DNA from 3 places in the Phyllobacterium sp. NPDC097923 genome. Region 2 is predicted to be linked to each of the others. Evidence: predicted binding sites of a transcription regulator. Region 2 holds the regulator's gene; each other region holds the start of a gene.
What was found. Region 2 encodes PhoB, which activates phosphate uptake and scavenging genes when phosphate is short. Its sites were predicted from a motif close to TGTCATNNANCTGTCAT; they were not measured.
Positions count from the first base shown of each region.

Region 1: a site for PhoB is predicted at 7,657-7,673, ahead of ACIQWS_RS13595 (DUF2794 domain-containing protein). Genes of this name have one in related genera too.
Region 3: a site for PhoB is predicted at 8,049-8,065, ahead of ACIQWS_RS22600 (esterase-like activity of phytase family protein). Genes of this name have one in related genera too.

Region 1 covers NZ_JBIWBL010000002.1:248,597-259,214, forward strand. The annotation lists gene ACIQWS_RS13555 (4a-hydroxytetrahydrobiopterin dehydratase) at 30-326, opposite strand; gene ACIQWS_RS13560 (low molecular weight protein-tyrosine-phosphatase) at 383-853, shown strand; gene thpR (RNA 2',3'-cyclic phosphodiesterase) at 805-1,398, opposite strand; gene ACIQWS_RS13570 (arylesterase) at 1,619-2,299, opposite strand; gene ACIQWS_RS13575 (ABC transporter ATP-binding protein) at 2,370-3,074, shown strand; gene ACIQWS_RS13580 (ABC transporter permease) at 3,071-5,635, shown strand; gene ACIQWS_RS13585 (Bax inhibitor-1/YccA family protein) at 5,827-6,603, shown strand; gene ACIQWS_RS13590 (GNAT family N-acetyltransferase) at 6,703-7,251, shown strand; gene ACIQWS_RS13595 (DUF2794 domain-containing protein) at 7,258-7,629, opposite strand; gene ACIQWS_RS13600 (DUF1223 domain-containing protein) at 8,025-8,795, opposite strand; gene acnA (aconitate hydratase AcnA) at 9,003-10,618, opposite strand, start outside.
Region 2 covers NZ_JBIWBL010000002.1:520,162-530,779, forward strand. The annotation lists gene pstA (phosphate ABC transporter permease PstA) at 1-116, shown strand, start outside; gene pstB (phosphate ABC transporter ATP-binding protein PstB) at 183-956, shown strand; gene phoU (phosphate signaling complex protein PhoU) at 980-1,705, shown strand; gene phoB (phosphate regulon transcriptional regulator PhoB) at 1,726-2,412, shown strand; gene ACIQWS_RS14950 (VWA domain-containing protein) at 2,413-3,603, opposite strand; gene ACIQWS_RS14955 (AAA family ATPase) at 3,669-4,508, opposite strand; RNA gene ssrS (6S RNA) at 5,057-5,213, shown strand; gene ACIQWS_RS14965 (5-formyltetrahydrofolate cyclo-ligase) at 5,241-5,855, shown strand; gene ACIQWS_RS14970 (TIGR00282 family metallophosphoesterase) at 5,916-6,740, shown strand; gene ACIQWS_RS14975 (biotin transporter BioY) at 6,807-7,388, shown strand; gene ACIQWS_RS14980 (YebC/PmpR family DNA-binding transcriptional regulator) at 7,686-8,435, shown strand; gene ACIQWS_RS14985 (GNAT family N-acetyltransferase) at 8,525-8,995, opposite strand; gene ACIQWS_RS14990 (methyltransferase domain-containing protein) at 9,100-9,837, shown strand; gene rpmE (50S ribosomal protein L31) at 9,902-10,123, opposite strand; gene ACIQWS_RS15000 (ABC transporter transmembrane domain-containing protein) at 10,330-10,618, shown strand, end outside.
Region 3 covers NZ_JBIWBL010000006.1:164,912-175,529, reverse strand. The annotation lists gene ACIQWS_RS22630 (ABC transporter permease) at 1-928, shown strand, start outside; gene ACIQWS_RS22625 (glycosyltransferase family protein) at 1,031-2,245, shown strand; gene ACIQWS_RS22620 (glycosyltransferase family 4 protein) at 2,256-3,503, shown strand; gene ACIQWS_RS22615 (glycosyltransferase family protein) at 3,500-4,630, shown strand; gene ACIQWS_RS22610 (EAL domain-containing protein) at 4,762-6,318, shown strand; gene ACIQWS_RS22605 (CHAD domain-containing protein) at 6,315-7,922, opposite strand; gene ACIQWS_RS22600 (esterase-like activity of phytase family protein) at 8,225-9,658, shown strand; gene ACIQWS_RS22595 (SixA phosphatase family protein) at 9,769-10,287, shown strand; gene ACIQWS_RS22590 (hypothetical protein) at 10,439-10,618, shown strand, end outside.

The DNA.
Region 1 (10,618 bases), 270 kb from region 2:
TTGCTGCAAGAGTTTCGTCGATATTATCGTCAAAGGGCGGCGAAACGGTCCATCGCCCGGGCCATTGTAATATCAAGTTCGGTGATGCCATCGGCGTCGTGGGTGGCAAGAGTGACGTCAACGCGATTGTAGACGTTGAACCATTCGGGATGATGGTCCATCTTTTCGGCAATGAGAGCGACACGGGCCATAAAGCCGAATGCCGCGTTGAAATCCTTGAATTTGAATGATTTGCTGATTGCCTCGCGGTCACCGGTCCTGGACCAGCCGGTCAGTTCCTGCAATGCCTTGTCGAGTTCGCTGAGATTTAACCGGTTGCGCGCCATGCTGTGTTTCCTCATATACGGTCATTGCTTTGCTTCCAACTATAGTGCAACGGCCCATGAAAACCCATCCACTTCGCTCTGTCCTTTTTGTTTGTCTGGGCAATATCTGCCGGTCGCCGCTGGCGGAAGGTGTGTTCCGGTCCGTACTTGCAGAAGAAGGAAAAGACCGGGGCATCCATATCGATTCCGCCGGAACCAATGGCTATCACACGGGCGAGGCGCCCGATGAGCGTTCCATCCTGGCGGCCAGGCAACACGGGATCGATATCTCAGACCAGCGTTGCCGGCAGCTAAAGGCCGAGGATTTCGTGAGTTTTGATCTGATCCTTGGCATGGACCGCGCCAACGTCGCAGCCATCCAAGCCCGGCAGCCCGCCAATGCGACCGCCGAGACCGGGCTCTTCAGTGAAATCGCACTTGGCGAAGCCAGTCAGATACCCGATCCCTACTACGGCACCCAGGCTGATTTCGAACGGGTTTATCGGATGGTTCTCAAGGCCTCCAAAGGCCTCTCGAAGCGTTTCTGATAGGTGCGTGCCGATTCCAGCGGCCATGCTTCCTCGACGATATAGGGGCCGCCGCCGACGGAATCGCGTGATGACATCAGGACAAAGCGCCCGATGGTGAAGGGCATGGTGGAAAAGTTGCCGCGCGAGGCGAGATAGTGCGCCACTTCTTCGTTGCGGGCATTGCGCAAGCGCGCCAGCGTGACATGCGGCGTGAATTTCCGCGGATCGGCCGGCAGCATCAACCGCTGGCAAATGCGCTCGATTTCCGCATGCAACGCCTGAATATCGGGGGAGGGCGAAACGGCGGCAAATACGCTGTGGGGTTTCTTGGACCCGAATGCGTTGACGCCCGAAAGCTGCAGGGTGAATTCCGGCCGCCTTATCCGATCAAGCGCGTTGGCGACCTCGTCGGCCACGTGGCCTTCGACATCACCGATGAAGCGCAGCGTGATGTGATAGTTTTCAACATCGATCCATCGGGCGCCTGGTAAACCACCGCGCAGGAGCGACAGTGAGAGAGCGGCGTCCCTCGGGATCTCGAGGGCAGTAAAGAGACGCGGCATAAGGCATCCTCCCCGAATCGAGTTGTAACCTCAGGGAATCATTGAATGAGTCCAAGAGCAAGGCACAATTTCACATTCTTTTGCGCCGCGACAAATAAGACACGCAAGATGTGGTGTGAAGATGACAACAATGTGGATAGCTTGCCCTTGAGGTTAAGGGCATCGGGATGATCAAATAGGCCCTGGGCCTGTCTTGCCCAAGGGCTCTACAGAGAAAGCCTCACTGCTCGGTGTCGGATGTATCCGAGGTAACCGTTGGCTGTTTGATGGTCTTCTGCATGATGGGAAGGAACCCCTTCACCATGACCGCAACGCCTTGGGTGGTCGGGTGCATTCCATCTGCCTGCAGCAGCGAGGCCTGTGTCGCAATACCCTCCATGAAGAACGGATAAAGCGGAACATCGTATTTCTTGGCGAGATCAGGGAAGATCGCGTTGAATTTCTCTTCGTAGTCGCCGCCCATGTTCGGCGGAGCAAGCATCCCGGCGAGTATCACCTGAATTTTGCGCTTCTGCAGCTTCTCGATCATCTCGGCCAGATTCTTTTCGCTGATCTCCGGCGAGATGCCGCGCAAGGCGTCATTGGCACCCAGCTCGAGGATGACGAGATCGGTGCCATCCGGGACGGACCAATCAAGGCGTGCAAGGCCACCGGTTGTGGTATCTCCGGCGACACCGGCATTGGCGATCGAAATCTCGACGCCCTTGTCTTTCAAGGACTTTTCCAGCTGCGCGGTGAAGGAATCCTGCACGGGAAGTTCGAAGCCGGACATCAGGCTGTCGCCGAACCCGACAACGGAGAGAGCGTGGCCGGACACGGGATTTTGATTGGCCAAGGTCAGAGAGGGCAGGGCAACAAGGCCGAGCGACACAACGATCTTTATCAATGGTTTGAATATCATGTTCGGGTACCCATATCTGACCGGATGCGACTTAAGTCAGTGTCGACCATAGCGTAAAGGATCTGCATTCGTGACTAAATCTGTCATCACACTCGATCACATTGAGTTGACTCTTGGGACGGGTGCTTCCTCGGTGCATGTGCTCAAGGGCATATCCCTTGCCATCGTCGGCGGGCAATCGGTGGGCATCGTCGGGCCTTCGGGCTCAGGAAAGTCGACCTTGCTGATGGTGCTGGCCGGACTTGAGCGGATCGATTCCGGCTCCGTCGAGATTGCCGGGCAAAAGCTGGAGACGATGAGCGAGGATGCAACGGCAGCCTTTCGCGGCAAGAACATAGGGATCGTTTTTCAGTCCTTCCACCTCATTCCCAACATGACTGCGCTGGAAAATGTTGCTGTTCCGCTGGAGTTGGCGGGGCATCCCGACGCTTTTGAGATCGCTCGGCGTGAGCTGGCCGCGGTCGGCCTGGCGGACCGGGTCACCCACTATCCCGGCGAACTGTCCGGCGGTGAACAGCAGCGCGTGGCCATCGCCCGTGCCCTTGCGCCTTCACCGAAAATCCTTATCGCCGATGAGCCAACCGGTAATCTTGATACGACGACTGGCCGGCAGATCGCCGATCTGCTCTTCCAGAAGCAGAAGGATCTCGGTCTCACCCTGGTGCTTGTGACCCATGATCCGGCGCTTTCGGCCCGCTGCGATCGCGAGATCAAAGTCCGTTCAGGGCTGATCGAGGCGGATGCAGATGCCCCGCAACTGAAGAAAACCGCATGAGTGTCAACGGTTCTACTGCATCGCCGTCGCTCAAGCTGGCCCTGCGTTTCGCATTGCGCGAAATGCGCAATGGTCTATCGGGATTCTATATTTTTCTTGCCTGCATTGCGCTGGGCGTAGCTGCAATTGGCGGCGTCAATTCGGTGGCCAATTCGGTCACGTCGGGCATTTCCACGCAAGGGCAGGGCATACTTGGCGGAGATATCCGCTTTCAGCTCAATCAGCGCGAGGTCAATGCGGAAGAACGTGCCTTTGTTGAAAGCAAGGGCCGTGTCGCGGTCGCTGCCAACATGCGTTCCATGGCCCGGCTGGCCGATGGTTCCGATCAGTCTCTGGTGGAGGTGAAAGCCGTCGACAATGCCTATCCGCTTTACGGATCGCTGGATACCGCGCCGAAGCTGGATAAAGGTGCTCTCTTTGCCGAAAAGGATGGTGCATTTGGCGCTGCCGTTGCCCAGATTTTTCTCGACCGGCTCAATCTGAAGCTCGGTGACCGGGTCTTGCTTGGCTCCGCCACATTCGAATTGCGGGCGGTAATCGACAACGAGCCGGATGTATTGTCGGACGGTTTTGGGTTTGCACCGCGTTTTCTTGTCTCGCTTGAGGGGTTGCGCGCCGCGGGCCTGGTTCAACCGGGCAGTCTGGTCGAACACAGCTACAAGATTGCCCTGCCGGCAGGTGCCGGCGAGGCAGACATTGCAAGCATTCGCAATGAAGCGCAGGAAAAATTCCCACAGGCCGGCTGGACCATCCGCAGCCGCTCCAATGCCGCTCCGTCGCTGAGTGCCAATGTCGAGCGGTTCTCGCAGTTTCTGACATTGGTCGGGTTGACGGCACTGATCGTTGGCGGTGTCGGCGTGGCCAATGCGGTCCGGGCTTATCTCGACGCAAAACGCGGTGTCATTGCCACGTTCAAGTCGCTGGGTGCGCCGGGCTGGTTTGTTATCGCCGTTTATCTCATTCAGATCGTGCTGATTGCCCTGCTCGGTATCGCTGCCGGCTTGATCCTGGCTGCAATCATTCCCTATGTCGCAGGGTACGCCCTGCAGAGCGTGCTGCCCATTGCGGCCAAGGGCGGCTTTTATCCGGGTGCACTGGCCTGGGCCGCACTGTTCGGCCTGTTGACCACATTGGCGTTTGCCATCCTGCCCCTGGGCCGGGCACGCGATATTCCGGCGACGGCCTTGTTCCGCGAACAGGGTTTCGATCAGCGTGGTTGGCCAAAACCTGTCTATATCGCGGTGGCGGCTGTTCTTGTCGCCACGCTTTGCGTCCTGGCGGTGGTGTTCGCCTATGACCGGCGTATTGCCGTCACATTCATCGGAGCGGTCGCTTTTTCGTTCCTTGTGCTACGCGCTGTCTCCAGTCTCGTGCAGTGGCTGGCGCGCCGTGCGCCGCGGGTTCGCTCCACGGCGCTTCGCCTTGCCATCGGCAATATTCATCGGCCCGGCGCGTTGACGCCGTCGGTCGTCCTGTCGCTCGGATTGGGGCTGACACTGCTGGTGACGCTGGCGCTGATCGATGGCAGCTTGCGCCAGCAGCTCGCCGGCAACCTGCCGGAACGGGCACCGAACTTTTTCTTTGTCGATATCCAGAGCACGCAGGTCGACCAGTTCACCAGCCTTCTGCAGAAGGCTGCGCCGCAGGGCAAGATTGTCAGCGCGCCAATGCTGCGCGGCCGCATCGTTGCGTTCAACGGCACGGATGTCGGCAAGCTGACCATACCGCCGGAAGGGGCATGGGTGTTGCGTGGGGATCGCGGTATTACCTACGCCAAGAAAATACCGGAAAACTCGGTGCTGACGGCGGGTGCCTGGTGGCCGGAGGGTTACACCGGCGAGCCGCTCGTGTCCTTCTCGGCCGAGGAGGCGCGTAACCTTGGCCTCAAGCTTGGCGATACGGTCACCGTCAATGCGCTCGGCCGCAATATCACGGCGCGCATTGCCAATTTCCGGCAAGTGGAGTGGGAATCGCTTGCGATCAATTTCGTCATGGTGTTCTCGCCCAATGCTTTTGCCGGTGCCCCGCATGCCTGGCTTGCCACGCTCACCGATCCCTCTGCGACAACACAGGAAGAGGCCACGGTCATGCGTGATGTGACCCGGGCTTTTCCTGCCGTCACGTCCGTGCGGGTGAAGGATGCCATTAGCATTGCCAATGAGCTGGTCGGACAGCTTGCGGTTGCAATTCGCGCCGCGGCGTCGGTGGCTCTGATCGCCTCCATCCTTGTGCTCGGCGGTGCGCTTGCGGCCGGCAACCGCGCCCGCGTGCATGATGCGGTGGTGCTGAAAACCCTTGGCGCCACGCGGCGCACTCTGATCAAGGCGTTCAGCTACGAATATGTCATCCTGGGGCTGGCGACAGCGACTTTCGCGCTCCTGGCGGGCGGATTGGCGGCCTGGTATGTGGTTGTGCGGGTGATGAAGCTGCCTGCATCATTCCAGCCGGAAGTGGCGGTTTCCACGCTGGTCCTGGCGCTGGTTCTCACCGTCGGATTTGGCCTTGCGGGAACCTGGAGAATCCTTGGTCAAAAGGCGGCTCCGATCCTGCGAAACCTCTGAAATCGTTAAAAAAGCGTAATATGCGAGCGTTTTGCCCGCATTTGCCCGCCAAACACGCGATCTTGAGTAAAACAGGTCTTGTTATCGCCCTGCTGAATCCCCATAATTCACCGCAAGGCATGCTGGGGTCCCGCCAGCGGCGCCTGGGAATAACCCCCGACACCCGACGGGACGAAGCAATGAGGAAAACCATGGCTGACTATCGCAACATCCAGGCCCGTACATCGGCCGGAGTGCGTGTGGACGCGGGGATCGATCAAGGTCTACGCAGCTACATGCTGAAGGTCTACAATCTGATGGGGATCGGTCTCGCAGTGACCGGTCTTGCCGCGCTTGCAATTGTTTATCTCGCAACCACCAATGATGCATCGCTCGCGGTCGCTCAATTGCCGAATGGCAAGATGCTGACCAGCCTTGGCGTGGCGCTTTACGGCTCGCCCCTGCGTTGGGTTGTTATGCTCGCACCGCTCGCCGCAGTGTTCTTTTTGAGCTTCCGCATTGAGAAAATGAGCGTTTCGGCGGCCCAGACAACCTTCTGGGTTTATGCAGCGCTCGTCGGTGTTTCTCTGTCGTCGATCTTCCTTGTCTATACGTCGGGAAGCATCGTGCAGACATTCTTCATCACCGCCGCATCCTTTGGTGCGCTGTCACTCTACGGCTACACGACGAAGCGCGATCTCTCCGGAATGGGTTCGTTCCTGTTCATGGGTCTGATCGGCATTCTCCTTGCCGGTTTGGTCAACATCTTCCTGCAGTCCAGTGCTTTGCAGTTTGCAATCTCTGCGATCGGCGTTCTGGTCTTTGCAGGTCTGACGGCCTATGACACCCAGAGCATCAAGGAAATGTACTATGAAGGCGACAGCTCGGACACCTATGGCCGCAAGGCGATCATGGGTGCGTTGCGCCTCTATCTCGACTTCATCAACATGTTCATGTTCCTGTTGCAGTTCCTCGGCAACCGCAACTGATCCTGGACGTTATGAACGAGTGAAAAAGGGCAGCGGAAACGCTGCCCTTTTTCTTGGTGGCATTGCATTCATCCGGTATTTTTGCGATCGATTGCGGTCATGACCAGCATTCATATCCGCCCGGCACAGCCCGCTGACCTGCCCGCTATCACCGCAATCTATCGCGATGCGGTTCTGCATGGTACGGCCACCTACGAGATCGAGCCGCCCGCGCTGGCGGAGATGACCAAGCGGTTCCATACGATCACCAGTGATGGTTTCCCCTACAGCGTGGCAGAGATGGACGGCATCGTGAGCGGCTACGCCTATGCCAGTTATTTCCGTACCCGCCCGGCCTATTGGTGGAGTGTCGAGGATTCGATCTACATTGCGCCGCAAGCCAAGGGCAAAGGCATGGGCAAAGCCCTGCTTCAACGCTTGATCGTCGATTGCGCAGCGCTTGGATTTCGCCAGTTCATCGCTGTTATCGGCGATGGTCACGCTGCGTCAGCGTCGGTGCGCCTGCATGCCAGTTGCGGTTTCAGGCATTGCGGCACCATTGAAGGATCGGGTTTCAAGCATGGCCGCTGGCTGGATACGGTCCTCATGCAGCTTGACATGAATGGCGGGACCACGACCCTTCCGGGGCCGGCCCCCTTGAGAGGCTGAGCAGCTTTAGCTCCGCACAACCTGCAGCGATTTGTCGAAGATCCTGAGTACCCTGTCGAGTTCCGTGCCGCGCTTGAGAATAAGACCGCTCGCGGCAATCACGCTATAGGCGCCTTGCTTGCGGGCCAGCCGCGGATTTTTCTCGATCCGGAACATCGGCACTTCACTGGTCCGGCGAAACACTGAAAACACAGCCCGGTCATTCAGATGATCAATGGCATAATCGCGCCATTCGCCTGCTGAAACCATGAAGCCGTATATTCTGAGGATTTGATCAAGTTCCCGCCGATTGAATGTAACGGGGAGATCACGTGCGCCGGAGAGTGAAATGAGTTTCGCCTGCTGTTGCGATTCGTCGCCACCTGCATTGCTGTCCATCAATCAATCCGCCCTTAGATTTGCCGTATGACAACTGGATGACAGAAGGGTGACTTGTTCCGCCCGCATTTACAAGCCTGTAAGTGTCAGGGCACGCGCAATTGAACGCAAAAATGTCGCTGCTGCTGTGCCTTTCACAAAGGAATACGCCCTGTTTCCATTGGTGATGTCTGGCCACAGTTTCGCCATGTTACACTCGCATTGCCGCCGGATTTCAGACCCACCTTCAGTCCGTTGTCTGAGACGGTTCGGTCTTGAGCGGCCCGATACCCCAAGCCCCCCGCCCAGACGGGCTGTTCTGGCCGAACCATTCAGTCTCTCAATGGCAACAAGCCCCAAGACTTCAGGCTGGTTTTACCAGCCTTTTTTCTTGTCTGCAGAAATGCTCTTTAAAATCAGGGCTTTGTCATGATCGAGGCGCCAATGATAGGCCCCGGTTTGCCTTCACCAAGCATTTCCTGCAACAGGACAGCGCAGCCGGAAGCCTTCTTGCTGGCAATCTCGGTCAGCGGAATTTCGATCTTCTGCGATTTGCCATCCCACATGCCAACCGTTTCCATTGCGCGGACGCTGTTGGCGTAGCTGACATTGCGCCCGCCGTTCTCGCCATCGGGTATGGAAACAATGGTTTCCTTGTTGAAATAGGCAAGAAGAACGCGCACAGGATTTTTTGCGGCGGCCCCCTCACCAATATTGATGACCAGGCGATCCGGAGAGGTCTTTTCGATCGATACGGGAATTGTCAGGCCAGAATCACCATTGCGCATCTCATCGATTCGGCGCCGGATTTTAGCGCCGTCCTGACCATTTACATGCTCGCGGCCATTGAGGATTGCCTGCGGTGTGTAAACACCTGTCAGTCCAAGTGCCTTGCGATAGGCATTCTGCCGCGCGGTATTTTCGGGCAGCGCAAGATTGTCCACCCACCCGCGATAATCCCAATAGTCAACATGGAAGGCGAGTGCGACGACTTTCCCTTCCGCGGCCAGCTGCTTGAGGACGGCGTCGGCAGGTGGGCATGAGCCGCAGCCCTGCGAGGTATAAAGCTCAACCACGCCATCCGGTTTCGTGCCGATGCTCCCGGCATAAACCGGCCACGTGAACCCCGCCGCTGCAAGGAGCGGGCAGGCGATCAGAATGGCTTTGAGCAGGGTGCGCAGGGTCAAGGGTACGAGCTTTCTTCCCGAATTTTTCTTTGATCTTGTATGAGAGCGATTGCCAGACAATTGATAGGGATGCGTTTTATCAAGAGGAAGTCACTTTGAGGTGAATTCGATCACGTTTACAGGCAAAACCATATAATTATTGGCGAAATCGCGAAAAAAAGACCGCCGGTTGCCCGGCGGTCTCCGATTTCAGAGCTTTTCGCCGCTTTAAGCGGCGAGATCGCGCAGCACGTACTGCAGGATGCCGCCGTTCTTGAGGTACTCCAGCTCATCGATTGTATCGATACGGCAGATCAGCGGTACCTGCTTGACCGTGCCATCGGCGAACGTCACCGTGGCATGGGTCTTCTGGCGCGGCTGGATCGTGGCAAGACCTTCGATGGAAACTGTCTCATCGCCCTTCAGGCCAAGCGACTGCCAGCTCGTACCCTCTTCCAGCACGAAGGGGACGATGCCCATTCCGACGAGATTCGAACGATGGATGCGCTCGAAGGACTGGGAAATCACAGCGCGAACGCCGAGAAGGTTCGTGCCCTTGGCCGCCCAGTCACGTGATGAACCATTGCCGTATTCGATACCGGCAAAGATGACCAGCGGGACATTCTCGCTGCGGTACTGCATGGCGGCATCATAGATCGGCATTTCCTCTTTCGAGGGGTAATGGATCGTGTAACCGCCTTCGCGGCCATTTTCGCCAAGCATGTGGTTGCGGATGCGGATGTTGGCGAAGGTGCCACGCATCATCACTTCATGGTTGCCGCGACGCGTGCCGTACTGGTTGAAGTCCAGGGGTGCCACACCATGATCGGTCAGGTACTTGCCGGCAGGCGAGGCTGCCTTGATCGAGCCGGCCGGAGAGATGTGGTCGGTGGTGATCTTGTCGCCGAAGAGACCAAGGATACGTGCACCCTTGATATCGTTGACGATGCCGGGTGTCTTGCCCATGCCGACAAAGTAGGGCGGGTTCTGCACATAGGTCGAGTTGTCGTCCCATGCGTAGGTCTGGCCAGCCGGCACCTTGACGTCCTGCCAGTTCTGGTCACCCTTGAACACATCCGCATATTTGGATGCGAACAGCTTGCGGGTGACGTTCTTGGTGATGAACTCCTGGATCTCATGCGAAGACGGCCAGATATCCTTGAGGAACACCGGATTGCCGTCCTGATCTTCACCAAGCGGCTCCGTTGTCAGGTCCTTGGTGACCGAACCGGCCAGGGCATAGGCAACAACCAGCGGCGGAGAAGCCAGGTAGTTCGCCTGGACGTCCGGTGAAACGCGGCCTTCGAAGTTGCGGTTGCCGGAAAGCACGGCTGCAGCAATCAGACCCTTGTCATTGATGGTCTTGGAGATCGGTGCAGGCAGCGGGCCGGAATTGCCGATGCAGGTGGTGCAGCCGAAACCGACCAGATTGAAGCCGAGCTTGTCGAGCTCAACCTGCAGGCCGGCATTTTCAAGATAGGCGGCAACAACCTGCGAGCCGGGCGCCAGCGACGTCTTCACCCAGGGCTTGGACTTCAAACCCTTGGCAGCTGCATTGCGGGCGAGAAGGCCGGCTGCAATCAGCACGCTCGGGTTCGAGGTGTTGGTGCAGGAGGTGATCGCCGCAATGGCAACATCGCCATGCCCGAGATCATAGTCTTCGCCTTCAACCGGATAACGGGCATCAAGCTGCGTGGTCTTCTTGTATTCCTTCTGCAGCGATTCGTGGAAACCGGAGGCGATGCCCTCGAGGGCGATACGGCCTTCCGGACGCTTCGGGCCTGCCATGGACGGAACGACGGTGCCGAGATCGAGTTCCAGCGTGTCGGTGAAAACAGGATCGG
Region 2 (10,618 bases):
CGGAGCGGGCCTTTGTCGAGCGCACATCCGGCGCTATCATCGTGCTGCTTCTGTTTCTTGCAGTCATGAATATCGGGGCCATCATTCTGCGTCGCCGCTTCGAGCGGCGCTGGTAGGTAAAACGGGAGCGAACAATGAATCTCATGACAGAACGATCTCTCGAAAAAGCGGTAAACGACAAAATGAGTGCACAGGTCAATACGATCAAAATGCAGGGCAAGGATGTCACCGTTCACTATGGTGAAAAGCAGGCCCTGTTCGGTGTCAGCCTCGATGTGCCTGAGAAGATGGTGACGGCGCTGATCGGCCCGTCCGGTTGCGGCAAGTCGACCTTCCTGCGCTCGCTCAACCGCATGAACGACACGATCGAAGGCTGCAAGATCGGCGGCAAGATCACGCTCGATGATGAGGATATCTACAATCCGAAAATCGACGTGGTCGAGCTGCGCGCCCGGGTCGGCATGGTTTTCCAGAAGCCCAATCCGTTCCCGAAGTCCATTTTCGAGAACGTGGCCTATGGCCCGCGCATCCATGGTCTTGCCAAGAACCGGCACGAGCTGGAGGAAATCGTCGAGAAGAGCCTGCGCCGCGCCAGCCTGTTCGACGAGGTAAAGGACCGCCTGCATGAAGCCGGCACCGGCCTTTCCGGCGGCCAGCAGCAGCGCCTGTGCATCGCCCGCGCCATTGCCGTCAGCCCGGAAGTCATCCTGATGGACGAACCCTGCTCGGCGCTCGATCCGATTGCCACGGCAAAGGTCGAGGAGCTGATCGACGAACTGCGCCAGAACTACACCATCGTCATCGTCACCCATTCGATGCAGCAGGCGGCCCGCGTTTCGCAGCGCACCGCCATGTTCCATCTCGGAAATCTCGTCGAGGTGGGCGATACGGAAATGATGTTCACCAATCCGACGGAAAAGCGCACGCAGGACTACATCACCGGACGCTTCGGCTAATCACGGGAAACAGGGATAAGAATATGACCGAGTCGCAGCATACCGTCCGTTCCTATGACGACGAACTGAAGTTCCTGACGCACAAGATCGCCGAAATGGGCGGCCATGCCGAACGCATGGTCGAACAGGCCGTCACCGCCATGGTGAACTCCGACAACGCGCTGGCCCAGCGCGTCATTTCGGATGATCTCATCCTCGATGCCGGACAGCGCGAGATCGACGAAAAGGCCATCACCATCATCGGCAAGCGCCAGCCCATGGCGATCGATCTGCGTGAGATCATCGGTGCCATCCGCATTTCCTCCGACCTCGAACGGGTCGGCGACCTCGGCAAGAACATCGCCAAGCGGGTTGTCGCCGTTACCGATACACGCCAGACGCTGTCGGTCTATCGCGGCCTGCAGACCATCGCGGAACTCGCCCTGACGCAGCTCAAGGACGTGCTCGACGCCTATGCGACACGCTCCGTGCAGCAGGTCAACATCGTGCGCGAGCGCGATGACGAAATCGATGCGCTGTACACATCACTGTTCCGCGAACTCCTAACCTACATGATGGAAGACCCGCGCAACATCTCTGCCTGCACGCACCTTCTCTTCTGCGCCAAGAACATCGAGCGCATCGGAGACCATGCGACGAACATTGCTGAAACGGTCTACTACATCGTGACGGGTGCCCAGCTACCGGCCGAACGGCCCAAGGAAGACCAGACCCACAGCATCATCGTCGATGAAGCCAGACAGCCTTAAACAGAATCAGGATTCCAGCAATGGCGATCGCTCCCAAAATCACTGTTGTCGAAGACGAGGAAGCGCTCAGCGTCCTTCTCCGGTACAATCTTGAAGCCGAAGGCTATGTCGTCGAGACAATCGCACGCGGTGACGAGGCGGAAATTGCGCTGCGTGAAAAAGTGCCGGATCTGCTCATTCTCGACTGGATGCTGCCGGGCCTTTCCGGCATCGAACTCTGCCGCCGTCTGCGGGCGCGGCGCGAGACCGAAATCCTGCCGATCATCATGCTGACGGCGCGCGGCGAGGAGAGCGAGCGGGTGCGCGGCCTTGCCACCGGCGCCGATGACTACATGGTCAAGCCGTTCTCTACCCCGGAACTGCTTGCCCGCATCAAGGCCATGCTGCGCCGGGTCAATCCGAGCCTGCTGTCGCATGTGCTCAGCTTCGGCGACCTGAAGCTCGACCGCGAGCAGCACCGCGTGTTCCGCAAGGAACGTGAGCTGAAGCTCGGGCCGACCGAGTTCCGCCTGCTGGAATTCCTGATGCAGTCCCCCGGCCGGGTGTTCTCGCGCGGCCAGCTCCTCGACAATGTCTGGGGCGCTGACATCTATGTGGACGACCGTACCGTCGACGTGCATGTCGGGCGGCTGCGCAAGGCCATCAATATCGGCCGCTCGATCGATCCGATCCGCACCGTGCGCGGTGCTGGGTACTCGTTCGGGTAATCAGTGCCTGCGCGAGAGTTCGCGCGTCGCCCCTTCGATGCCCGCCAGGGTCATGGGATACATGCGATGCGCGAAAATCTTGCGGATCATCGCCGTCGAGGCGGTGTAGTCCCAGTACTGTTCCTTTGACGGATTGAGCCAGGCGGCGTTCTTCCAGTGGTCGAGCACCCGGGCGAGCCAGACCGCCCCGGCCTCCTGGTTCCAGTGTTCGACCGATCCGCCCGCATGGGAAACCTCGTAGGGCGCCATGGCGGCATCCCCGACGAAGATGACCTTGTAGTCCGGTCCGTATTTATGGATGAGATCGAGCGTCGGGATTTTTTCCGCGTGGCGGCGGCGGTTGTCCTTCCACACGCCCTCGTAGAGGCAATTGTGGAAGTAGAAATATTCCATGTGCTTGAATTCGGAGCGGACGGCGGAGAACAGTTCTTCTGCGATCCGGATATGTTCGTCCATGGAGCCGCCCACATCGAAGAACATCAGCAGCTTGACATGATTGCGCCGTTCGGGCCGCGTCTGGACATCGAGATAGCCGTGTTCGGCGGTTGACCTGATGGTGCCCGACAGGTCGAGCTCGTCATCGGCGCCTTCGCGCACCCAGCGGCGCAGCCGTTTGAGGGCAACCTTGATGTTGCGGGTGCCCAGCTCGACGCTGTCGTCGAAATTCCTGAATTCGCGCTTGTCCCACACCTTGACCGCACGGCGGTTGCGGCTTTCGTCCTGGCCGATGCGCACGCCTTCCGGATTGTAGCCATAGGCACCGAAGGGCGACGTTCCGGCCGTGCCGATCCATTTCGAGCCGCCCTGATGCCGGCCCTTCTGCTCCTCAAGCCGCTGGCGCAGGGTTTCCATCAGCTTGTCGAAACCGCCCAGTGCCTCGATCAGCTTTTTCTCTTCTTCGGTGAGGTGTTTTTCGGCCAGCCGGCGCAACCATTCCTCGGGCAGATTGGCAATGTCGATGCCGCTCTCGCCGCCGAGCAGTTCCAGCCCCTTGAACACGTGGCCGAAGACCTGATCGAAGCGGTCGAGATGGCGCTCGTCCTTCACCAGGGCGGAACGGGCGAGATAGTAGAACCCTTCCACATCATAGGTCACCAGCCCCGCATCCAGCCCCTCAAGCAACGTCAGATATTCCCGCAGCGATACGGGAATCTTGGCCGCCTTGAGCTCGAGGAAGAAGGGGAGGAACATTGTGGGACCCTTTTATTGCAAGCGATGAACGATGCCGGTTCTCTCGATGGGGCGGATGGCGAGCGTCATCCCTGCCTCCTCGCCATGAAGGCCAGCCGCTCGAACAGATGCACGTCCTGCTCGTTCTTCAGCAGGGCGCCGTGCAGTTTCGGCAAGGCGTTCTTCGGGTCGGCCCGCAAATCTTCCGGGGCGATGTCGTCGGCGACCAGCAGGCGGATCCAGTCCAGCGCTTCGGATGTCGACGGCTTCTTCTTCAGGCCGGGCACATCGCGGATCTCGTAGAACTGGGTGAGGGCGGCGCGCACGAGGTTCCGCTTGATGCCGGGATAATGCACCTCGACGATCCGGGTCAGCGTCTCGACATCCGGGAAGCGGATATAATGGAAGAAGCAGCGGCGCAGAAAGGCGTCGGGCAGTTCCTTCTCGTTGTTGGAGGTGATGACGACGATGGGCCGGTGTATGGCGCGGATCGTTTCGCCGGTTTCGTAGACGTGAAATTCGTTGCGGTCGAGCTCCTGCAGGAGATCGTTGGGAAACTCGATATCCGCCTTGTCGATCTCGTCGATCAGCAGCACGACTTTCCTGTCGGTGGTGAAGGCATGCCACAGCTTGCCGGGCTTGATGTAATTGGCGATGTCGTTGAATTTGGCATCGCCAAGCTGTGAATCGCGCAGGCGGCTGACGGCATCATATTCGTAGAGGCCCTGCTGCGCCTTGGTGGTGGATTTGACGTTCCATTCGACCAGTTCCAGATCGAGCGCCGCCGCAATCTGCCGGGCAAGCTCGGTCTTGCCGGTGCCGGGTTCGCCCTTGACCAGCAGTGGCCGTTCAAGCGCAATCGCCGCATTGACCGCCACCATCAGATCCTTGTCGGCCACATAGGCCGCTGTACCTTCAAACCGCATCGCATTCCCTTTCGTGATCGGCAAAGATTAAGGGGCGTGCCGGAGGAGGGCAAGAGCCGTCCGGGAATGCGGCGATATGGTTTTCCCGTTGCCACGCCCGCTGTCGCGTCTGGCTGTTGAAAGGTGGGAAAGACGGGCGGTCCCTGGAACGCGGGTCTTGGGGTATGTGGTATGCAATGCTTGCGATCCTGGGGACCACCCGTCCCGGCGTTTTTGAGGGCTTTGCCCAATGCGCATCCATTGAGCCAAACCTCCCCGGCCGCACAGGTTCCTCCCTGTGAAGCCGAAGCGCCGATCCTTTCCCGACTTTCGAAAGTTTCCGGAAGCATTCCCGCCGGAAAGGACACGAGAAGGATAAGCGCGGATGGGAGAACGTGGATAAGTTGATGTGATTTTTTGTGATGGAGGTCTTTCCCCCCCCTCTGTCCGGCAGCCCAGAGGGGGGTGTCCCACACCTCCACAATGATTATGCGACAAAGATTGTGCGGGGAGGGAAAATCGTTTGCCGCGCACTGGTGCAATGCCTGCATCCGTCCTATATTCAGATCGGCGCTCTGCGCTTCTCGACAGGAGAGACATATTCCCCGGGGCCTTAATGATCCCTTAGGGAGCTGTCCCTGAGGAGGCCCGTGGGCTTCTTCACACGGCACCCACCTACTTTGTAGGTTCCCGGGATCGACTTCTCCATCGGTTGTGTGGACGCCACTTTTGTTTCATCCCGAGCCGGTTCGCGTGCCGGCGCCCCATGAAATCAAGCCCGTGCAGCACCACTCCCCCATCAAAGAGCTGAAGAAGAAACTGCGCCTGGAGGCCCTTGGCCGCCGCGATGCGCTGACGACGGAATTCCGCATCGAAGCCTCGATGCGCATTGCGGATTTCGGTCTGGCGGCGCTTGCCGTCGATGCGGGCACCATTGTTTCGGGCTTCTGGCCGATCCGCTCGGAGGTGGATCTGCGCCCGCTGCTGTTCGGCCTGCGCGAGCGCGGCGCCCGGCTTTGCCTGCCCGCTATCATCGACAAGCAGACCATCCTTTTCCGTGAACTGGTGCGCGGCGCGCCAATGATCGATACGGGCTTCGGCACGGCGGGGCCGCCGCACGATGCTGCGGTGCTTGATCCATCCTTCATGCTGGTGCCTCTGGCGGCCTTCGACGTCAGGGGGCACCGCATCGGCTATGGGGCGGGCTACTATGACCGGGCCATCGCGCATCTGCAGATCAAGGGCGTGAACCCGCGCCTGATCGGCGTGGCGTTTGACTGCCAGCAGGTTGAAACCGTACCCGATGAGCCGCATGATGTGCCGCTGGAGGCGATCCTGACGGAAAGCGGGTTGCGCCGCTTCGGCTAGACAGATAAATCGATCATTTCAGGCCCCGGCAAGGACCGGGCTCTCTTTCAGGATGTGCGCGTGAGATTACTGTTTCTTGGGGATATGGTGGGGCGTTCGGGCCGGACGGCGGTCTATGAGCAATTGCCGGGACTGATATCCGACCTGAAGCTCGATTTCGTCATCGTCAACGGCGAGAACGCGGCGGGCGGCTTCGGCATCACCGAGGAAATATTTCACGACACGATCAATGCCGGGGCCGACGTGGTCACGACAGGCAATCACGTCTGGGACCAGCGGGAAGCGCTGGTTTTCGCCTCGCGCGAACAGCGGTTCCTGCGCCCGGCGAATTTCCCGCTCGGCACTGCCGGCAAGGGCTCCGGCGTGTTTCTCGCCAAGAACGGCGCGCGCGTGCTTGTGTCCAACATCATGGGCCGCGTCTTCATGCATCCGGATCTGCATGACCCCTTCACCATCGGCGAGGAGATTCTCGCCGCCTGTCCGCTCGGCGAACAGGCCGATGCCGTTGTGTTCGACTTCCATGCGGAAGCCACCAGCGAAAAGCAGTGTTTTGGCCATTTCGTCGACGGCCGCGCCAGCCTTGTGGTGGGCACGCACACCCACGTGCCGACCGCCGATGCGCAGATCCTCAATGGCGGAACGGCCTATATGTCCGATGCCGGCATGTGCGGCGATTACGATTCATCGCTCGGCATGGACAAGGAAGAACCGCTGAACCGCTTTCTGTCGAAAGTGCCGAAAGGCCGGTTTGAAGCCGCCAGCGGCAAGGCGACGATCTGCGGTGTCGGCGTTGACATTTCAGACCGGACCGGACTTGCCGAAAGGATTTCTCCCCTGCGCATTGGCCCGCGGCTGGAAGAAACCATTCCCGCCTTCTGGAAATAGCTCGATACAACCCGGCGCAACCAATCACGCCCGATTCTGTAACACTCGTTTGAGGATAGACCTTCCATGACCCAGACTGCATTTCCCACCGCTTTCGTCCCGCTGAGGCTGGCGGACCGCTCCATTGCCTTCAAGGCTCTGGCCGTTCTGATCGGCACGGCCTTCCTTGCCGTCAGCTCGTGGATCGAAGTGCCGATGTTTCCGGTGCCCGTCACCATGCAGACATTTGCCGTGACGATGGTCGGCGCGCTTTATGGCTGGCGTCTGGGCGGCCTGACGGTGCTTGCCTGGCTGGGTGAAGCGATGATCGGCATGCCGGTTCTGGCCGGCGGCGCTGGCGGGTTCCTTTATTTCGCCGGACCGACTGTCGGTTACCTCGCGGCCTTCCCGGTCGTCGCCGCTGCCGTCGGCTTCCTGGCGGAACGCGGCCTGACGCGCAACCCGTTCGTATCGGCTGCGGTCATGCTGTTCGGCAACCTGCTTTGCCTCGCCCTCGGCGCCTCGTGGCTGGCGCATCTCTTCGGTTTCGAAGCGGCCTGGGCTTCCGGCGTTGCGCCGTTCCTGATCGGTGCCGTGCTGAAGTCGGCCCTGGCTGCAGCTGCGATCGAAATGCTCCGCCGTTCGGGCATTGCAGCGCGCTTGTTTTGACCATCCGCCAGCGTGCACGTCACCTTCTGTGCACGCTGATCTCTATCGGCAAAGGCCATACACCGGCCTTTGCCGGCAATGAAGATAAAATCATCGTGCGGCTGTTTCCAAAGCCGGCTATGGCGATATGCGGCTGCAACTTCCCCCATTGTGATCGCGCGGGTGCTGGACGAGACGCCGGTTTTTACCTATAAGGGCGCCATTCCAGACGCCTGTTTCCGCCTGAACAGCCTGCAGACTTGGTTCGCAGGCTTCCGAGGGAAACGGCAGAACCATATCTAAGCACGCAGGGGTGCCATGGCAGGCCATTCACAGTTTAAAAACATCATGCACCGCAAAGGGCGTCAGGACGCCGTTCGGTCGAAGATTTTCTCCAAGCTCGGACGCGAAATCACCGTGGCCGCCAAGCAGGGTCTGCCGGACCCGGCGATGAACCCGCGTCTGCGCCTCGCAGTGCAGAACGCGCGCGCCCAGTCGATGCCGAAAGACAACATCGAACGCGCCATCAAGAAGGCCGCGGGCGGCGACGCCGATAATTACGAAGAAGTGCGCTATGAAGGCTACGGCCCGGGCGGCGTTGCCGTCATCGTCGAAGCGCTGACGGACAACCGCAACCGCACCGCATCGAATGTGCGGGCCGCATTCACCAAATCAGGCGGTGCGCTGGGCGAAACCGGTTCGGTCGGCTTCATGTTCAGCCGCGTCGGCGAAATCACCTACAAGCCGGAAGCCGGCAGTGCCGACAAGATCATGGATGCGGCGATCGAGGCCGGTGCGGATGACGCGCAGACCGATGAGGACGGCCACACCATTCTTTGCGCATTCGAAGACATTGGCGATGTGTCCAAGGCGCTGGAAAGCGCGCTCGGCGAAGCCGAGTCCATCAAGGCCATCTGGAAGCCGCAGACCACGGCGCCGGTCGATGAGGAAAAGGCCCAGTCCGTGCTGCGCCTGATCGCAACACTCGACGACGATGATGACGTGCAGAACGTCTACGCCAATTTTGAAGTCAGCGACGAAGTTCTGGCCAAGCTCAGCGCCGCCTGATTATCTGACGAGGTTCCCAAAGAAGCCCGCCGGTCGCAGACCAGTGGGCTTTTTATTTGCGCTCAAGGTAAGTGACGCGGAAGAAAAACTCAGGCGTAGCGGGGGATGGGCTTGCTCATATGCACGGCGATGCCGCCCAGGAAGGGTTCCTCGCGGTCGACGGTGTAGCCAAGCTTCAGGTAGAGCGCGACGTTCTCGGCAAACATCTTGTTGGTGTAAAGCCGCAGTTTGCGCAAACCGAGCGAGCCGGCAAGCGCCTCCGCGTGGGTGAGGAGCAGCCTGCCATAACCGCGGCCCTGAAAGGCCGGTGCGACGGCGACGTTCTCGATCAGGAGACAACCGGATTCCCGGATCATTTCGATGAGGCCCGCCAGCTCGCCATCGGCGTAGAGAAGGTCGACAAGATGGTGCTGGACGGCATGTTCGTAGTTAGCACCCATCGGCTTGGGTTCACGGCCGATCACCGGTATCCACTTGGCATAGGACGCGCGAACGAGGTTGCGGACGGCGTCTGCATCGTCAATGGTTGCCCGTACGAGTTTTTCGTGTCCGCTCCGCATGATGTTCTCCGCGCCAGATGGTGGGGGCAGCAAACATGGTTTCGGGCGCGGGGACAAGGACATGGATGCAATCTTTGTGCAAAGACAGGACGGACGGCAACCGCATGCTGGATGATATCTACACGAATGGTGAACTTGCCGCGCTTTATGACAGCCTGAACCCGGCAGGGGAGGACAGTGCATTCTATCTGCGCAGCGCCGGAAGGCCGAAGCGCGTGCTTGATCTTGGCTGCGGCACGGGCCTCCTCGCCTGCATGCTGGCGGCGCGCGGCCATGCGGTCACGGGCGTCGAACCGGCGCGGACAATGCTGGACATCGCACGGAGCAGGGAAGGCGGCGGAGCCGTCACCTGGATCGAGGCGGATGCGCGGTCGCTGGATCTGGGCGAGCGCTTCGATCTGATCATCATGACCGGCCACGTCTTCCAGGTGTTCCTCACCGATGACGACGTGCATGCCGTCTTGAGGGCTGCCCATGCGCATCTGGCAAAGGAGGGGCGGCTGATATTCGAAAGCCGCAATCCGGCGGTGAAGGCATGGGAAAGCTGGACGCCGGAGCAGACGGCCCGGACGGTGTCAGTCGCCGGCGTGGGAGAGGTCGGTGTCCAACACCGGCTGATCGCGGTGAATGGCGATCGGGTTGCTTTCGAGACGGATCATGTTTTTCACAGGACGGGGAAAACGCTGGCCAATGCCAGCACCCTGCGCTTTCTGTCCCAGGCGGACATCGGCACGCATCTGCGGGACGCGGAATTTACCCGAACCGCGTGGTATGGCGATTGGGTCGAAGGCCCGGTTCTGCCGGAAAGCCGCGAACTCATCATTGTCGCGGAGCGGGACTGATCGCGCCAAAGCAAAACGGCCCCGCGTGAGCGGAGCCGTTTTGAAATCCGGTGTGCCGAAGGGATTAAATACCCAGATTGGCGAAACGGCTCTTGAACTTGGAAACGCGGCCGCCACGGTCGGTGAGCTGCTGCGAACCGCCGGTCCATGCGGGATGCGTGGTCGGATCGATATCGAGGTTCATCGTATCGCCTTCCTTGCCCCATGTGGAACGGGTCAAGTATTCGGTGCCGTCTGTCATCACAACCTTGATGGTGTGGTAGTCTGGATGAATATTGGCTCTCATCTGTCTTATCCTGAACTTAAGGGGCACAAAACCAGAGCCACACAGGGTGCGGAGGGCCGGTTCGGAGCCGATTGGTAGAGATGAAGCCAAACGTCACAGAAACGTGGGCTTCCAAAACTGTTGGCGAGCCTATACATCAGCCTTAAAACAATAACAAGGCCATCCGGCAGCAAAGTCACGATGCGATACAGGAAGACTTGAAAAATATGGCCGACACGGCTTACGCAGAAGCAGAAAAGAAACGGCGCTCGCTCAAGCCGCTGCAGCGCATCTTCCCCTATATGTCCCGATACAAGGGTATGGTGATCGGCGCTCTGATCTCGCTGAGCATTGCAGCGGTGACGACGCTCATCCTTCCGCTGGCGGTGCGCCGGATGATCGATCACGGCTTTTCCGGCTCGAACGGCGCCTTTATCGACAATTATTTCGGCATGCTGATCGTTCTGGCGGCCGCGCTCGCCGTTGCATCCGCCGGGCGCTATTACTTCGTCATCA
Region 3 (10,618 bases), on a different contig from region 2:
CAATGTTGATTTCATCCATGCCCCGCCGCAGCGGGTGCGTCTGTTCCACGACGGAAAGCTGATCGGACCATACGTCTATGGCCGCGAAATGACCCTGAACATGGAATCGCTGAAACGCGTATACTCGGACAACAAGAGCGATGTGCAACCGCTGCGCTTCTTCTGCCGCGGTGACGATTACCGCTTCTGGGGCCAGATTGCGACCAATGTCCATCTGGTCTGCCCGGCCAAGGGCGGACAGCTGTTCCTTCTGGGAACCGATCGGCTGGGCCGCGATGTGCTTTCCCGAATTATCTACGGCGCGCGCATTTCCCTGACCATCGGTCTTATCGGTATCACCATCAGCTTCGTCCTCGGCATCATCATCGGCGGGCTCGCGGGATACCATGGCGGCTGGTTCGACCTGCTCGTTCAGCGCGTCATCGAGGTATTGCAATCATTGCCTAGTCTGCCTCTATGGATGGCGCTTGCCGCCATCATGCCGGTGACATGGAGCCCGATCATCATCTACTTCGGTATCACGCTCATTCTTGGTCTGCTGGACTGGACGGGCCTTGCCCGTGCGGTGCGCTCCAAAATTCTGGCGTTGCGCGAGGAGGATTATGTTCTGGCGGCCCAGTTGATGGGAGCAAAAAGCGGACGTATCATCGGGCGTCACCTAGTTCCGGGATTCATGTCACACCTGATTGCAACGGCAACCATATCCATCCCGGGCATGATTCTGGGCGAGACGGCGCTGAGTTTTCTCGGTCTCGGCCTTCGTCCGCCCATCACCAGCTGGGGTATTCTCCTGACCGAAGCCCGCAGCGTCAGTGTCATCGCTTTTTATCCCTGGCTACTTTTCCCAATGATTCCGGTCATTCTTGTTATTTTGGCATTCAATTTTCTGGGAGATGGGTTGCGCGACGCCGCAGACCCCTACAGATAAGTGGAAAGTTGACATACCAATGGATTTGCATTCTCCCAGCCGTCCCGAATGTGCTGTGCAGCTCAACCTGCCAAAGCTATTCGTCTCAAAGAGGTTTTGACCATGATGCGGCGTTTTGAAGATGCTCGGATCCTCATGTACAGCCATGATACGTTTGGCCTCGGCCATCTCAGGCGCTGCAGGACCATCGCCCACTCGCTTGTCGAGGACTATCGCGGGCTCAATATACTCATCATTTCCGGCGCGACCATCGCCGGGGCATTCGATTATCGCGCCCGCGTTGACTTCGTGAAGGTTCCAAGCGTGATCAAGCTGCGCAACGGCGAATACACGTCGCTTGCCCGGCACATCGATCTGCATGAAACGTTGAAAATGCGCCAGTCGATCATCCGGCACACCGCTGAAACGTTTCAGCCGGATATTTTCATCGTCGACAAGGAACCCATGGGCTTGAAAGGCGAGGTCGAGGAAACCCTGGCCTATCTCAAGTCGCGCGGCACGACACTCGTGCTGGGCCTGCGTGAAGTCATGGACGCACCGCATCTGCTCGAGGCCGAATGGAAAAAAGCCAATGTGATGCAGAAGATCGACCAGTATTACGACAATGTGTGGGTCTATGGCCCGCCGGATTTCTACGATCCGCTGGTTGATCTCGACGTGCCGGCCGGTGTGCGCAACAAGATGGAGTTTGTCGGCTTCCTGCAGCGCAGCCTGTCCCACGACAAGGCCTCGGTGCATGTGCCGGAGGGCGATTACATCCTGGTGACGACCGGCGGCGGCGGCGATGGCGCCGACCTCGTCCACAATGTCATCCATGCCTACCAGCAGGACCCGACACTGACGCACAAGGCCTTTATCGTGCTTGGGCCCTACATGCCCGCCAAGCAACGGGCCAAGCTGGTGAAAAAAGGCGGCAAGATCCCCTATATCGAGGTCATCGAGTTCGACAACCGCATGGAAGAGCTGATTGCCGGTGCGAAGGCGGTCGTGGCCATGGGCGGCTACAACACCTATTGCGAGATTCTGTCGTTCGACAAGCCGGCACTGATTGTCCCGCGCATCCAACCGCGCGAGGAACAGCTGATCCGGGCCCAGCGCGCCTCGGAACTCGGCCTTGTCGACATGCTTCTGCCGGAAGAAGCCGAAAACCCTCAGCTGCTCGCCGAAGCGCTCAAGCGTCTGCCCGACCGGGCACCGCCGTCGAAAAGCGGCAAGGGCGAAGGCATGCGCTTGGAAGGACTTGTCCATATCTCGACGATTGTTGGCGATTGGCTGGACGAGCGTCAGCAAGAACAACCTTTGGCCGTTGCCGAGTAAAGAGCCGATTTTGCCCATACGCCGTAAAACACTGGTGGTGCTGAAGGGTTATCCGCGCCTGTCGGAAACCTTTATCGCCCAGGAATTGCTCGGGCTGGAGCGCGCCGGTTTCGACCTCACGCTCATTTCGATGCGCAAGCCGACGGACAAGAAGCGTCATCCCATCCATGACGAGATCAGGGCGCGGGTCGTCTATCTGCCGGAATATCTGCACGAGGAGCCTCTGCGGGTGCTGCGGGCACTGTTTGCCGGCTGGTCGAAGCCGGGCTTCAAACCGCTGCTGCGGCGCTTCTGGACCGATCTGCGCCGCGATGTCACCCGCAACCGGTTCCGCCGCCTGGGCCAGGCGCTTGTGCTTGCCCATGAATGGCCCGATGCGGGCGAATGGCTGCATGCGCACTTCATCCACACGCCTGCTTCGGTGACCGCCTATGCCAGCATCATGACCGGCGTGCCGTGGACCTGCTCAGCCCACGCCAAGGACATCTGGACTTCGCCGGACTGGGAACTGACGGAAAAGCTGGCGGAGGCCCGCTGGAGCGTCACCTGCACCCGCAGCGGCTATGAACACATGCGTGGGCTGACCGATCGCCGGGAACAGGTGCACCTGAGCTATCACGGTCTCGATCTGGCGCGGTTCGGCCATTTCACCGGCGCGCGATCGGGCCGCAACGGTTCGAACCCGGCAGACCCGGTGCAGATCCTGAGCGTCGGACGCGCGGTGGAAAAGAAGGGCTATGACGTCCTCATGCGCGCGCTGGCGGCCTTGCCCCGCGATCTCAACTGGACGTTCGTGCATATCGGGGGCGGCGACCAGCTGACCAGGCTCAAACCGCTGGCGCAGAAACTTGGCATTGCCGATCGCATCACCTGGAAAGGCGCGCTCGCACAGGAAGAGGTGCTGGAGCATTATCGCCGCGCCGATATTTTCGCTCTGGCCTGCCGGATTGCGGCGGACGGTGACCGCGACGGCCTGCCCAATGTTCTCGTGGAAGCCTCAAGCCAGAATCTTGTCTGTATCTCCACCAATATTTCCGGCGTTCCGGAACTGCTGACTGACGGGGAAAACGGTTTTGTCGTGCCGCCGGAAGATCCGGAATCCCTGGCCCGGGCGCTGGAGGAAGCAATCCGCGCGCCGGACCTGCGCCATCGTCTCGGCCGGGCGGCCGAAACGCGCGTGCGCGAACACTTCGACCATAATTCGAGTATCCGGCAATTGACCAACCTGTTTGAAACCGAATGGCAAAGGACGGAATGACCGCTCCCCGTGTGCTCTTCTATGTTCAGCATCTTCTCGGCATCGGCCACCTTGCGCGTGTCAGCCGCATTGCCGCAGCGCTGGCCCGCAATGCATTCGATGTGATGGTCGTCACCGGCGGATTGCCTGTTCCGGGATTTCCGGGCCCCGACGTCAAATCCGTGGCCCTACCCGCCGTTGTCGCCAGCAATGCCGGTTTTTCCGGCTTGGCCGACGAGCACGGCAACCCGGTTGACGAGGACTTTCTCCACCGCCGCCGGGATCTGCTGCTCGAGACATTTCATGCCGTCCGGCCTGATATTGTCATCATCGAGGCCTTTCCCTTTGGCCGCAGGCAAATGCGCTTCGAACTGCTGCCGCTGCTCGACGCCATATTAGCCACCTCCCCCCGGCCCAAACTCCTGACCTCCGTGCGGGACATATTGCAGGAACGGTCCAAACCCGGACGGGATGAGGAAACCGTTGCGCTGATCAAGGCGCATTTCGATCATGTGCTCGTCCATGGCGACCCGGATTTCGTCACCCTGCCCGAGACATTTCCGCTGGCCGCCGAGATTGCCGGCAAGATCATCTATACCGGCCTCGTGGCTGCGCCCGTTGCCGCGCTCCCGGCGGAAAGCTTCGACATCGTCGTTTCCGCCGGCGGCGGCGCCGTCGGCCTTGATCTGATCCGCGCGGCCCTCGAAGCGGCGAGGACCTCGAACCATCGCGGCCGCTGGTGCCTGATAACCGGGCCCAATCTGCCGGAAGCCGATTTCGCGGCACTTTCACACGCCGTGCCCGACAATGTCAGCGTGGTGCGTTTCCGCAAGGACTTCCCTTCCCTGCTGCGCGGCGCAGCGCTTTCCATATCGCAAGCCGGGTACAATACAGTCTGCGACGTGCTGCGCGCGCAATGCCGTTCGATCCTCGTACCATTCACCGCGGGCGGCGAAACCGAACAGACAGTGCGGGCAAACCGCCTCGCGGCGCTTGGGCTGGCCGTGGCCCTGCCTGAAAACGGCTTGACCGGGCGCCTGCTCGGCGAGACCATCGAGGCATCGCTCGCACAGCCCAGACCGGGCAGCCATCGTCTCGATCTGAACGGAGCGGCACACACTGCAAAGCTGCTGCGGGACATGCTGTAGCGCAGTCAGGCTCCCGGCAACAGTAGCGTTTGATACATCCGAAATCCGAGCGGAGAATTTCTGGTTCATTACCACTTGTTATCCCGCCTGCGATACAGTCACCCAAATATAGTGCGGATGAGATCACGTGAATGCCAGTAATACGATCCTTTAAATGGCGGATTGTGCCGCAAATTACTCTAGCCATCGCTCTCATTGTGCTGGGAAGCCTCGCCGGATCATGGATCGGCAGGCTTGTCATTATCCGCAGCGACCGCGGGCACATGCTGTCCCTGTCGAACCAGCTGCTGAAACGCGCCGACTTCGTTTTCGCCGAGGCGAATACGATCCTGTCCATGGCAAATGAAACCGGTTTTCCATTCTGTTCGAACGATGAGATCAACCACCTGCGCGATGCGCTTTTCGATACGAAGTATCTGAAGGACATCGGACGCGTGCGGGATGGCGCGTTTCATTGTTCCGCCGTCTTCGGGTCAGCCAAGCCCACCCCGCTCGCCAAGCCGGATCTGGCAACGAATGACGGCACGCTTGTCTACGCCAATACGCCCCTGGCCATTTCCAACACCACGGCGCCCATCATCGGCAGGGGGAATGCGAATGTGGTGCTCGACCCCACCGCATTCGACGCCATGACCGATCCGAACTATAGTTTCGGCATCCTGTTCAAGCCGCCCGGCGCGCAAAACCCCGTCGCGATGTTCGGCGGGCTGAATGCGGGAAAGCGGCGTGAAAAACTGCCGGAGGGTGCCGGGCGGGATGGCGATATCGTCTTTCGCAATCTCTGCGGCGAACGGGCATGCGTTTCCCTGCAGGCCCATGTCAAAGACCTGGAGGAGGACGCGTTCCCCATCGAGGCCAGCATCACCGGGCTTGGCGGCACCCTGGGCGGCGCGCTCGCCCTGATCATCCTCCTTCTGCAGCGCAAGCGCCTTTCGCTCGGCGCCAGACTGGCCCAGGCCCTCGACAAGCGGCGTCTTACCGTCGTGTACCAGCCCATTGTCGATATCGGGACGAACACGCCGCGCAGTGCCGAGGCACTGGTGCGCTGGACGGATGGCAAGGACACCATCTCGCCGGACATCTTCATACCGGTAGCCGAAGACGAAGGGCTGATCAAACGCATCACGCTTTATGTCCTCGAACGCGTTCTGGCTGATATGAATACCTTCCTGCAAGCGGACCGGACCTTCCGCATCAACGTCAACATATCCGCTGCCGACCTTGTCGATCCGGCATTTGCTTCGGCGCTGGAACAGCGCCTGCGGCAGGCCAATGTCGGAAGCGAACAGCTCGGCCTTGAAATTACCGAGCGATCAACGGCCAATGCCGCCGCTGCGGTCGACGCCATCCGGACACTGCGCGCGCGCGGCCACCGAATCTACATCGATGATTTCGGCACCGGCTATTCCAGCCTCGCCTATCTCGGCAACCTCAATGTCGATGGCATCAAGATCGATAAATCATTCACCCAGACGATCGGAACCGGCTCGGTGACGGTCTCGATTGTCCCACAGATCATCGACATGGCCCGTGTCCTCAACCTCGGAATCGTTGTCGAAGGCATCGAGACAGCCACGCAGCGGGACTACTTCGCCGGACTGCAAACGCCGATCGACGGTCAGGGATGGTTTTACAGCAAGCCGGTCAGTGCCGCCGCGCTGCAGGAACTGGTGCAGGAAAAGTTCTAGGGCCGCGGAGCCCAGAACGGCGCGGTGTCCTTGAACGCGCGCCATCTGCCGATCAGCTGTTCGCCGCCCGCCGCCTGGCGGTGCCCCTGCCAGCCGATGATGGCCCCGACGGCCCGGTTTGCCTCCGCGCCGAGGGAATCATGGTCGAGCGTATCCATGAGTTCATGCGCGCTCTTGATGTCGTTCGCCTCGCCCAGAAGGTCCTGCAGCCGCGACAGACGCTTCAGGTATTTTGCGGTCACCGGCCGGCTGGAATAGAGCGGCAGAAAAAACTCCGCGGCATAGCGCAAGCGCTTCAGGCCAAGGCGCAGCCGATGGCGCGCATCGGCGTGAAGATGGCGAAAGCCGTGCCCCCGTCTGCGGACCTGCCGTTCTATCCGGTCCAGCACCCGCGCCGCAAACTGCCCCAGCGGCTCGGTCAGGATGCGCAAATCCTCGCTGGCAATATCGTTGCGCCAGCTCCTCTGTTCGATCACCAGCCCCAGGGACAACAGGAACCGGTTGGTCCTGGGATCGCCGATGATATGCCGGACGGTCTGGTAGGCCTGATCGTGGGAGGACATGCATGCCGCACGGAAGGCGGATATATTGATGTGCGGCAGGTTGGCTTCCTCAATCTCCGCCAGGGTCGAATGCAGGAAAACGTCCCAGTTTCGGGCGGGACCCAGCGCCTGCCCGAACAGTTTTGCCTCGGTGCTGAGGTTCTCCAGCGACGGCGCCTGCAACTCACGGCAGAGAAAATGCAGCGCCACGCGCAATCGCCGGAGCGCGACGCGCAACTGGTGGACGCCTTCCGGCTCCTGCCCGGTTTGACTGGCGCTAAGATTGGCCACGATCTGCTGCTGGCAATTGGTCAGAAGCTTGGCAATCGCCTCATCGACCGTATCAGACCTGACGAAGCCGGACGGTGCCGCCTTGACCGCCGATGGTTCATCGCCAAGCGCCAGCGCATACCCCCGCGCCGATTTGCTCTGCGTTTCCAGGCAAAGCGGCGCAACGTCCATCAGATTGAGACCGAACTGATAGAGCGCCGCGACTTTCCCCTGCTTCAGCTCAAGTTCGACTTCCGACAGCGGCACGCGCGACGCGCCGAATTCAATGACGCCGTCATCGAGCGCAAGTTCGATCCGGGCATCCTGATGGTCGAGCATCAGCAGATGCCGCCGGACCCTGGTCGCAAAAACCGGTGCCAGCTCATCCGCCGTCATTCCGTCCAAAGGCGCGCCGATGTCGGCAAGCGGCAGCAGAGCAAGGTCGGGCGCCATGCCGCTCACCACCGTCTCCCACTCATTGCGTTGCAGAGAACCGTGATCTGCTGCCCGCTTGACCGTCTGCACATGTTGACGGCCCTCACGCCGGACACGCAGCGACAATCCCGCCGCAAACAGCCGGTGATCTGAGGTGTCGTAATAGGTGGCATCAAGCCGCCGGATCAAGCCCTTGTTGCGGGCGGCCTGCTGAACCGCTGCGGAGGCGCGAATTTCATCGAGCATGCCCACGGGTGCCCGCAGCTTCAGCTCAATCTCGACAGGGGCACGCGGCGGAACGGCAGCAGTCCCGACGCCCGCACCGTCCTCTGTTGCGTGAACCGAAACTCCAGCCATTCCCCGCTCCCGTCGATCATCCCGTTGCACGGACTATACTATCGCGTGTGCGCCGTCTTGGTAGCGCAAATATTGTTGAGCCGGGTTGCCCGGCTGATGACCAGCGGGACCCAAGGCCATAGCCGCTGTCATGCGCGTATTACATTCCGGTTCTAGACCCTACCGGAAAGGTCTCCTTGCGCGATTCCGGGGGGCGGTCTCTTCCCAAGATCGACCCCGAGACCACCCGCCACACTGTCTTGTCAAAGGATTTTTCCATGCGCCATCTGCCGTCAATCCTGTTGCGGTTGCTTGCAACCTCCATGGCCATACTTCCGGCCGCAGCCTTTGCCGATAATTCGGTTGCGATCAGCGGTGCAACGCTCGTCAACAAGGGGCTGGTCGGCGTTGGACGAATTCCGGCCAATCAGCGCGACAAATTCGGCGAAACCTTCGGTTCCGGCTCGGGCATGGCAATGAACCCGGCCGACTGGAGCCGCGATGGCAACAGCTACAAGGGCACGATGCTGCTCCTGCCCGACCGCGGTTACAATGTGGCGGGTACAACCGACTATCGCCCCCGCCTCAACATGCTGTCGATCCGGTTCACGCCGGTGGCGCCCGGCGCAACACCGTCCGCCGACAAGCAGCAGAGCGGCGTCGAGGCTGCACTCACCGACACGTTGCTGCTGGTGGATGATAAGGGCGCCGATACAACCGGCCTCGACCCGCAGTCCGATGTTCGCGCCGCTGCCGGGGATTTTCCCATGCTGCCGCAGGCCGTCAATGGCAAGATATCCCTGGACAATGAGGCAATCGTCCGCCTCGCCGACGGCACGATGTTCATCAGCGACGAGTATGGACCGAATATTTACCGCTTTTCCGCCGAAGGCCGCATGATGTCGGCAACCCAGCCTCCGGCAGCGCTGGTTCCCATGCGCCATGGCAAGGCGAATTTCTCCTCCAACAATCCGGGGCCCGGCGCTCAGGCGCCCGATCCGAAGGATCCCGATACCGGCCGCCAGAACAATCAGGGCCTGGAAGGCATGGCACTGACGCCCGACGGCAAGTTCCTGATCGCCGTTCTCCAGTCGGCCGCCCGGCAGGATGGCGGCGATTCCAGTTCGACCCGCCAGAACACCCGCGCCCTCATCTATGACGCGGCCGATCCGGCCCATCTGAAGCTGGTGCATGAATATGTCGTGCCGCTTCCCGTCTTCACCAATGCCAAGGGCAAGAAGGCCGTGGCAGCGCAGAGCGAAATCGTGGCTTTGTCGGACAAGGCATTCCTGATGCTGGCGCGCGACAGCGGCAATGGTTATGGCCTTGACGGCGACACGTCGCTCTACCGCAACATCACCGTCGTCGACACCTCGGCGGCCACCGATATCGCCGGAAGCGCCTTCGATGCCGACAAGGCCGTTGCACCCAATGGCATCGTCGACCCTTCCATTACGCCGGCAACATTGACCCCCTTCATTGATATCAACGACAACGCGAACCTGTCGCGCTTCGGCCTGCATAACGGTGCGCCCAATGACCGCAACAACCTGTCGGAAAAATGGGAAGCCATGTCACTTGTCAGCGTCCTCGATCCCAAGCTGCCGAACGACTATTTCCTGTTCGTCGGCAACGACAATGACTTCCTGACCCAGGACGGCTTTCAGGTCGGCGCGAGCTACAAGGCCGAGGGCGGTGCCGATGTCGACACAATGTTCCAGGTGTTTCAGGTCACCATTCCCGGACTGCATAAGTAATCCGTTCGACATATCATCGGAGAGGATTGCCCTCTCCGATGATACCAGCCTCCATGCATTCCCGTTCATGTTATATGATCGGGTGAGCTAAGTGCCATGGAGCAAAACAGATGCTGCGACTTCTCCTGCTTCGCCATGCCAAATCGGACTGGCCGGATGGTGTTGACGACCACGACCGCCCGCTTGCCGAACGCGGCCGCCGGGCCAGCCCCCTGATGGCAGGATATATGACCGGAGAAGAACTCATACCGGATCTCGCCCTTATCTCCACGGCACGGCGGACACTGGAGACATGGGAACTGCTGCGTCCCATCATCGGAGACGATATACGCTGGCGGGAGGAGCCGCGGATCTATGAGGCGCCAGCACGGGTGATCCTGGATGTTGTCAGGGCGGTGGAGCCGGGGATCGGGACATTGCTGGTTGTCGGCCATAATCCGGGGTTGCACGATGCAGCCCTTCGGCTCGCCGGTAGGGGACGGGAGGCCGATCTCACCCGCCTCCGGCAGAAATACCCCACGGCGGGACTAGCCGTCATCGATTTCATCGCCGGGCGCTGGTCCGATCTTGCCGATCAATCCGGGGAACTGGAGCGTTTTGTGACACCGAGGACGGTCGGCCATGGGTGAGACCATTCGCCCAAACCCCGATTCCACGGGCGTTCATGCGCCAAAATAGCTGCACTGAGGCAGTCATTTCAACTTTCAGCTGTTGATTATGACAATCATTTTTCGAATATGTGACAGGACCATTCACTGCAAACCGCGATTGGACGTCAGGATGCGCCTTAGAGAACTTCAGGAAATCAGGTACGAAGAGGAAACCGCCAACCTCAAGCTTTCGGGTCTCAACCCGTTCAAGGAAGCCAAGAGCGTCAACATTTCCATCGACAATCCCGAAGCATTCCTCAATGCGATCAAGACGGCGCTTTCGGACCCTGACGGCAAGCCCATCAAATTC